2 regions of the Agrobacterium radiobacter genome follow, and region 2 is predicted to be linked to the other one. Evidence: predicted binding sites of a transcription regulator. Region 2 holds the regulator's gene; the other holds the start of a gene.
The links. Region 2 encodes HrcA, which represses chaperone genes, less so after heat shock. Its sites were predicted from a motif close to GTTAGCACTCNCNNNNNGNGAGTGCTAAC; they were not measured.
Positions count from the first base shown of each region.

Region 1 (4,381 bases), on a different contig from region 2:
TCATGCGGGCTAACCATGCAGGATACTATATCAGCCTTACTGGTGCAGACTACCATATCGACGGGTACGAGTGAGATGTCGACCACGCACGGCTGTACGAGCTGCGAGGACGCAGTTGAAAAGCCAGCGACTGAATGTCAGCTTCTGCCTAACCCGGCTCTGCTGCAAAATTTTTGGAGCCGTAAAATCAGAGAAAAATATTCCTTCTCCTGATTGCGAGCGGCTTTGAACAACCGCCCGATAATGGTGAAGCGCGATTGCGGGGGCATTGCCAGGTTGTTTGAGCCGGTCATTTGGATTATCGGTCCGGCATGAAGATGCCTTGCTCACTACCCCGCTGAAGGGGTTTCGCTTTCCCCGTGAGATCTCGGCTATGCGGTGTGGGCGATTCAAGATCTGCTGCAAAATTTTACCGACTCCAATTTGCTCTATCGTCAATGCACTGATCGACTGAGAACGCGATGCGGGTACGCCGCCTTGAACGGCGAGATCATCGCGCAAGCTTGCTGCAATACCCGTTCAGTCGTTTCGGGATTGTCGCGTGCAAGTTCGTCGGCGTTTGTGCGGATCGCTTGTGCCATATTGGCCGACATCACAGCAAAACGGCCCTCACCGTAGACCAGCGCATCTTGCGAGGTGGTCTCAAGCCAACGAGCAAAATCGGTGATGATCTCCTCCCTCTCCGGGATACTGGCACTCTTGATGATCCTGATATTTTCTTCCATGTGGTCTCACTCCGTACAGACGTGGAAAGCGATCGGGCTCATCAAGCCCCGATCGCCGGGTGAGCTGGGAAGTGGAAAAGTCAGATTCAAGCCTTAATGCAGCTTGAATTCGCCATCGACGCGCCGCCATTGGTTGGGCCCGATCAGGCGCTGATGGCTGTAGCGAACCGAATGCAGCGGCCCATCGAGGGACGCCCGCCAAAAATCCAGGAACTTGTGCATCTCGGGGAAAACGGGCGCGAGATCGTAATCCTGCCAGACATAGGTTTGTAGAACGGATTCAAAGTCTGGGATGCGATAGAGGATGTGGGCAGTCGTCAGTCCGTAGCCATTGAGCTGTCGCTCCAGGTCAGATGAGAATTGCATGCTTCATCTCCATTTCGTAACAAGGCGAAGGTGACGCAATTTTTGATCGGCATCAAGACAATTCCGCATTACCAGTTAAAATTACTTAGCGATTATAGCATGTTAGCAGCGGCGATGGCCGGGTGCTAATTTTTCCAAAACACCCTCTTGAAATCGAAAAATCCCGAAAATAAATCTTGCCCCCGAACGCTCGATTGAGGTTCGCACCCGTCCGGATTGGTCACCCGGTCCGGTAGGGGATTTTGCGTCATCTTTTTTGTCCAATGGAGGAAAACATGTCGTTCCAACCACTTCATGATCGTATTCTCGTCCGCCGGGTCGAATCCCAGGAAAAGACCAAGGGCGGCATCATCATTCCGGATACCGCCAAGGAAAAGCCTTCCGAGGGCGAGGTCGTCGCCGTCGGCACTGGCGCGCGCAACGAAGCCGGTCAGATCCAGGCGCTCGACGTCAAGGCGGGCGATCGCATCCTGTTCGGCAAATGGTCAGGCACCGAAATCAAGATCAACGGCGAAGACCTGTTGATCATGAAGGAAAGCGACGTCTTGGGCATTATCGAAGCCCAGGCCGAGGAAAAGCAGGCTGCGTAATCACGCACTGCCGCCCATCAGTCAAAAAGCTGCCTATTGAAGGAGTGAACAAATGGCTGCGAAAGAAGTCAAATTCAACACCGATGCGCGCGAGCGCATGCTGCGTGGGGTCGACGTGCTCGCCAATGCGGTAAAAGTAACGCTCGGTCCGAAGGGCCGCAATGTCGTCATCGACAAGTCGTTCGGCGCGCCGCGCATCACCAAAGACGGCGTTTCGGTCGCCAAGGAAATCGAACTGGAAGACAAGTTCGAAAACATGGGCGCGCAGATGCTGCGCGAAGTGGCATCAAAGACCAATGATCTCGCCGGCGACGGTACCACCACTGCAACTGTCCTCGCCCAGGCAATCGTCAAGGAAGGCGCCAAGGCGGTTGCGTCGGGCATGAACCCGATGGACCTGAAGCGCGGCATCGATATGGCCGTGGAAGCCGTCGTTAAAGAACTGAAAGCCAACGCTCGCAAGATTACCAGCAATTCGGAGATCGCCCAGGTCGGCACCATCTCGGCCAACGGCGACGAAGAGATCGGCAAGTATCTGGCCGAAGCGATGGAAAAGGTCGGCAACGAAGGCGTGATCACCGTCGAAGAAGCAAAGACCGCCGAGACCGAACTGGAAGTCGTCGAAGGCATGCAGTTCGACCGTGGCTATCTCAGCCCGTACTTCGTCACCAATCAAGATAAAATGCGGGTCGAACTCGAAGAGCCGTATATCCTCGTCCATGAGAAAAAGCTCTCCAATCTCCAGGCAATGCTGCCGGTGCTGGAAGCGGTGGTGAAGTCCGGCAAGCCTCTGCTGATAATTGCTGAAGACGTCGAAGGGGAAGCGCTCGCGGCCCTCGTCGTCAACAAGCTGCGTGGTGGCCTCAAGATTGCGGCGGTAAAGGCGCCAGGCTTCGGCGATCGCCGCAAGGCCATGCTCGAAGACATCGCTATCCTCACTGGTGGCACTGTGATCTCCGAAGACGTCGGCATAAAGCTGGAGAACGTCACGCTGAATATGCTCGGCCGCGCCAAGAAGGTGGCGATCGAAAAAGAAAACACGACGATCATTGACGGCGTCGGCTCCAAGGCCGAGATCGACGGACGTGTCGCGCAAATCCGCGCCCAGATTGACGAGACTACCTCCGACTACGACCGCGAGAAGCTGCAGGAACGCCTTGCCAAGCTCGCTGGCGGTGTTGCCGTCATTCGAGTGGGTGGCTCCACCGAAGTCGAGGTGAAGGAGAAGAAGGACCGCGTTGATGACGCCCTTCATGCAACCCGCGCAGCCGTCGAAGAAGGTATTCTGCCTGGCGGTGGCGTAGCCTTGCTACGTGCGGTTAAGTCGTTGGACGGCCTCCCGACTGCCAACGACGATCAGCGGGTCGGTATCGATATCGTCCGCCGCGCAATCGAGGCACCTGTGCGTCAAATCGCTGAAAATGCCGGCGCCGAAGGTTCGATTATCGTTGGCAAGCTCCGGGAAAAGAGCGAGCTGTCGTTCGGATGGAACGCGCAGACCGGCGAGTATGGTGATCTTTATGCTCAGGGGGTCATCGATCCGGCCAAGGTGGTTCGCACCGCCCTGCAGGATGCGGCCTCTGTTGCCGGCCTCCTGGTCACGACGGAAGCAATGATTGCCGAAAAGCCAAAGAAGGACGCCGCTCCCGCCCTGCCCGCTGGTCCAGGTATGGACTTCTAGGGTGAGCTGTGGCCTGCCCCATTCGTGGGGTGGGCCATTTTTGGGAGATAGGGAGTGCGAGTACCGATTTCGAAAGAAGATGTACGCTTGTGTGCGAGTGTCGTCATGGAGGTCGCGCGCGCTCAAGCACCCATCTCTATCAGCCGGAATCAGATTTCATTCTGAACAGCTACCTGTGCATTTCGTCAGATACTGCCTGGATAGAATGGTATCGGCGATCGTGGCGTGAGGAAAACCCGCCGGAACGACACTCGACAAGCAAGATCAAATTGCGTGACGTCATGCCGATCGACTTTCTGGATGGAGAAGAGGACAGGGTACTGCCGCCTGCCATTTCCGAAGCAAAAGTCAAACCCTATCTGTCGCGTTTGCAGGCGCTCGATGAGGCCGAGCGCATCTTCGAGATGTTCACCAACGCGGCTTGTGCCCTGGACAGGTCGGTTCCAAACGAGAACTTGGCCATGGCTGATCGGATCCGGTTTGGGCCCGAGCGTCCGTTTCAGGCCGCCCGCGAAGCATTTGCCCATATTGAAACTGATCTGGAGCGCTGGGAACAACAAATCGAAGCTGAGCGATCACAGCTGGCGCAAGCCGTTCTCGGTGTCAGACCTGGCGATATCGTTGCGTCACAGCAGAACGGAGCGCTCACGCGTATTTCAGCAGAGTCAATTTCGCTCTACTCTATCGAAAAACGCGTCACGTTTGTGGTTTCTGGCAGGCGATTCCGGAAAGACGGAACCCTCGGCAAGATAAGCGAGACCATGAGTTTTACCCTGGATCGTGCTGTCGGAGATGGCAAGCAGTCACCGGATAAGACTGCGAAACATCGTGGCGCTGTCGTGCGTCTCTTAGTCTCTTGACAGGAATCGAACCGTTGGTGCGCCAGTCCCTTCACACACGCAGCGCATCGATGACGGCGCGCAGGCCAGCCGACAGGTATTTTCGCGTCGGGTAATAGAGATAGAGCCAGTCCTCGGGCGCACTCCAGGATGCCAGGCATTCGATCATGCTGCCGTTCT
Region 1 is NZ_JBEGHX010000003.1:60,451-64,831, forward strand. It holds gene MRBLRC7O_RS23755 (hypothetical protein) at 435-725, opposite strand; gene MRBLRC7O_RS23760 (usg protein) at 819-1,091, opposite strand; gene groES (co-chaperone GroES) at 1,367-1,681, shown strand; gene groL (chaperonin GroEL) at 1,734-3,362, shown strand; gene MRBLRC7O_RS23775 (hypothetical protein) at 3,632-4,222, shown strand; gene MRBLRC7O_RS23780 (LysR family transcriptional regulator) at 4,254-4,381, opposite strand, start outside.
Region 1: the regulator HrcA is predicted to act here: its motif matches at 1,193-1,221, upstream of groES (co-chaperone GroES).

Region 2 (4,381 bases):
CGTGCAGAGGCGTCGGGAAAAGAAGGCGCAGGCCAAGCTTTCCGCCTTCTGAGCAACGAGCCCATTCACGTTTATGGCGGTTTTTTGCCGCACCATTGACTCTTGCCACGCCAGGGGCTAGAAGCCCGCCGCACACGTAAGCAAGGTCATTTGTAACGGATTCATCTCCACCGTCCATGGGCGTAAAATTCAAATGGAGGCTTTTTAAGGTCTTCGAAACGCTTGGATGCGCGCGCGGCTTGACGTAAGCTGGTACTCGCAAATCACTACAAAAAGGAAAATTTCCATGAGTGTGCGTGTATCTGGTAAACATATGGAGATCGGTGAATCTTTCCGTCAGCGGATCGAGGACAATATAGGTCTGGCAGTTACCAAATACTTCGATGGGGGGTATTCAGGCCAAGTGACCGTGGAGAAGTCCGGATCGCGTTTTGCCGCCGACTGCAAGCTGCATCTCGATACGGGCGTTGTATTGCATGCGGCGGGTCAGGCAAATGATCCGCAAGCCAGCTTCGACGCCGCCGCCGAGCGGATCGAGAAGCGCCTGCGTCGCTACAAGCGCAAGCTGAAGGACCACCACAGTGGTTTGAATGGCGTGTCGCAGGAAATCGCCTATACGGTGATGGATGCTGTTCCCGATGAGGACCACGAGGTTCCTGAAGATTACGCACCCACCATTGTGGCGGAGAGTTCGAAGCAGATTAAGACCATGTCAGTCGCCAGCGCCGTGATGGCGCTCGACATGACCGACGAACCGGTTCTGCTCTTCCGCAGCCCCGGCAAAGAATATCTCAACATCGTTTATCGGCGTCATGACGGCAATATTGGCTGGATCGACGCGGAAACGATCAAGAGCTGAACAGTCTGACAAGACGTGGGAGGCAGAGCGCGAAAATGCATCTGCCTCCTGCATCGTCTCGATGGCATGAAGGAAAAAGAGAATGGCGTTGGCAGATTTGCTGCAACAAGATGCGATTATTCCCGCCCTCAAGGTGAATTCCAAAAAGCAATTGCTTCAGGAGCTGGCTGCAAAGGCAGCCAGAATTACCGGAGTCTCGGAACGGGAAGTTTTCGACGTCATCCTCCAGCGCGAGAAGCTCGGCTCCACCGGTGTGGGCCACGGCATTGCCATTCCGCATGGCAAGCTCAACAGTATTCACCAGATCACCGGCGTTTTCGCACGCCTTGAAACGCCGGTCGATTTCGAAGCGCTGGACGACCAGCCGGTCGATCTGGTTTTCCTGCTGCTTGCGCCCGAGGGCGCCGGCGCGGATCATCTGAAGGCTTTGTCCAGAATTGCACGCGCCCTGCGCGACCCTGAACTGGTGGCCAAGCTGCGTGCGACCGATTCCGACACAGCAATCTACGCCTTCCTCAATCAGGAACAGGCGACGGCGGCTTGATCGCAACCCGCCCCCTCAGTTTAACGGCAATAAAAAACGCGCCCTGAAGGCGCGTTTTTTATGACGTAAAGACAGATGCCTTACGCATCTTTTTCATTGAGAGACGAGGTGCCCGGCTCGGCAGAGGCGGCTGTCTCCACCTTCGGGCCACCCTTGGCGACACCGACCATGGCGGGGCGCAGCACGCGATCGCCGATGGTGAAACCAGCCTGGACCACCTGCAGCACCGTATTGTTCGGAACCGCCGTATTCGGAATTTCGAACATGGCCTGATGGAAATTCGGGTCGAACTTCTGGCCCTCGGCATCGATCTTCTTCACGCCGTGGCGTTCCAGCGTCGACAGCATCGAACGTTCCGTCATCTCGACGCCTTCGATGAGGCCGTTGAGACCGGCTTCACCATTGGTCTTGAGCTCATCGGGAATGGCTTCGAGCGCACGGCGAAGATTATCGGAAACGGCAAGCATATCGCGTGCAAAACCGGCCAGGGAATAGGCCTTGGCATCCTTGACATCGCGTTCAGTGCGACGGCGAAGATTGTCCATCTCGGCCGCAAGTCGCAGGAATTTATCGCGCAGATCGGCGTTCTCAGCCTTGAGCAGCTCGACCGGATCGGGTTCTGCCGTTTCGGCCTGTTCTTCACCTGCCTGGGCAAGATCGACAAAATCTTCCGCGACGTCCGCGTCAGGTCCGGGCTTTTTTGTATCGTCGGTCATGACGTTCTCCAGATTTGAATATTGTTGGTTGCGCCCGATATCGAGCTTTGACGGGCAAAAATCAAGGCTTGCGGCGAAAAGCTTGCCGCATTCTCTGACCTTTGCGGGCTTGTCCTATCTTTGCTTGCGGGAAAGGCGCGCCATGATCTGCGCGGTATAATCCACCATCGGCACGATACGGGCATAATTCAGCCTGGTGGGGCCGATAACGCCGACCGCGCCCACGACGCGATTGTCCTCATCGCGATAGGGCGCGACGATCAGAGAAGAACCGGAGAGCGAAAACAGCTTGTTTTCAGAGCCGATGAAAATCCTGACCCCGGAGCCGCTTTCCGCGAGATTGAGGATTTCGATGAGGTTTTCCTTGCGCTCCAGATCATCGAACAGCAGGCGCACCCGATCGATATCTTCTTCACCGGCGAGACCCTCCAGCAGGTTGGAGCGTCCGCGAACGATGAGGCGGCCAAGCTTGCCCTCCTCGTTATCACCCGCCCAGACGGCCAGACCGCGCTCGATGAGATCCTGCGCCAGCGTGCCGAGTTCCGATTGCAGTTCCGCCTGCTGCTTCTGGAACTGTGTCCGCAATTCCTGCAGCGTCTGGCCGGACAGATGGGCATTGATGAAATTCGCCGCCTCGATTAATTGCGATGACGAAATGCCGGCGGGCAATTCAATGATGCGGTTTTCGACCTGATTGTGATCGCCGACTAGCACGGCGAGCGCCTTGGTGGTCTCCAGCCTTATGAATTCCACATGTTTGAGGATGACATCATTCTTGGCGGTCAGCACCAGGCCGGCGCCGCGCGACATGCCTGACAGCATGCGGCTTGCCTCGGTCAACAACCCTTCCAACGACTGCTCGTGGCCGGCGACCGGCCCGATCTGACGGTCGATATTCGCCCTTTCTTCCGCGGGCAGATCACCCACCTGCATGAAGGCGTCGACGAAAAAGCGCAGCCCCGTCTGGGTGGGCAGGCGCCCAGCGCTGATATGCGGCGAATAGATGAGGCCGAGTTCCTCAAGATCGCTCATGACATTGCGGACGGAGGCGGGCGAAAGCGACATCGGCAACAGCCGCGACAGGCTGCGGGATCCGAGCGGCTCACCCGTATCGAGATAGCCTTCAACGATGCGCCGGAAAATTTCCCGAGACCGTTCATCCAGCAATGATGCCTGATCTTTTGATAGCGGTGCGGAAAAACCCATTTCGTCCGTTCTTTGTCGTTCAAACCAGCTCGCATCAATATAATGCGTTGCAACGCCGCGGCAAAATGGAAATTGGCTTTGCAAAAGCCCGGGGCGCGCCTTAGAAGGCAGGAACCAACATGGAGAGTGGATCATATGCGGCCTTCAGGCAGAAAAACCGACCAGATGCGCAAGGTTTCCTTCGAGCGCAATTTCTCGAAACATGCCGAAGGTTCCTGTCTGGTAAAATTCGGCGACACGCATGTGCTCGTCACCGCAAGCCTGGAAGAAAAGACGCCGCCATGGCTGCGCAACAGCGGCAAGGGCTGGGTCACCGCCGAATACGGCATGCTGCCGCGCTCCACCCATGAGCGCATGAAGCGCGAGGCCGCTTCCGGCAAGCAGGGCGGCCGCACCCAGGAAATCCAGCGTCTCATCGGCCGCTCGCTGCGCGCCGTTGTTGATCTGCAGGCACTCGGCGAACGACAGATCAGCATTGACTGCGATGTCATCCAGGCCGATGGCGGCACCCGCACTGCCTCCATCACCGGCGCATGGATTGCGCTCCACGATTGCCTGAAGTGGATGGAAACCCGCAACATGATCAAGGTCGAGAAGGTTCTGAAGGACCATATCGCGGCGATCTCCTGCGGTATCTTCGCCAACCAGCCGGTGATCGATCTCGACTATCTCGAGGATTCCTCCGCCGAGACCGATGCAAATTTCGTCATCACCGGTTCCGGCGGCATCGTCGAGGTTCAGGGAACGGCGGAAGGCGCGCCCTTCTCCGAGGAAGAATTCCTGACGTTGCTCGGTCTTGCCAAGGCCGGATGCAGCGAACTGGTCGCCCTTCAGAAACAGGCTATCGCCTGAGCCGACAGGAAAACGTGATGCGCAAGCTCGATACCAGAACGATCGTCGTCGCCAGCCACAACAAGGGCAAGATCGCCGAAATCGCCGATCTGATCGGGCCTTTCGGCTTTTCCGCCAAATCGGCGGCGGAGCTGAATTTCTCAGAACCGGACGAGACGGGCACCACCTTCGAGGAAAATGCCGCCATCAAGGCGCTTGCCTCCG
Region 2 is NZ_JBEGHX010000001.1:3,482-7,862, reverse strand. It holds gene rpoN (RNA polymerase factor sigma-54) at 1-52, shown strand, start outside; gene hpf (ribosome hibernation-promoting factor, HPF/YfiA family) at 287-859, shown strand; gene ptsN (PTS IIA-like nitrogen regulatory protein PtsN) at 942-1,403, shown strand; gene grpE (nucleotide exchange factor GrpE) at 1,484-2,119, opposite strand; gene hrcA (heat-inducible transcriptional repressor HrcA) at 2,234-3,325, opposite strand; gene rph (ribonuclease PH) at 3,461-4,177, shown strand; gene rdgB (RdgB/HAM1 family non-canonical purine NTP pyrophosphatase) at 4,195-4,381, shown strand, end outside.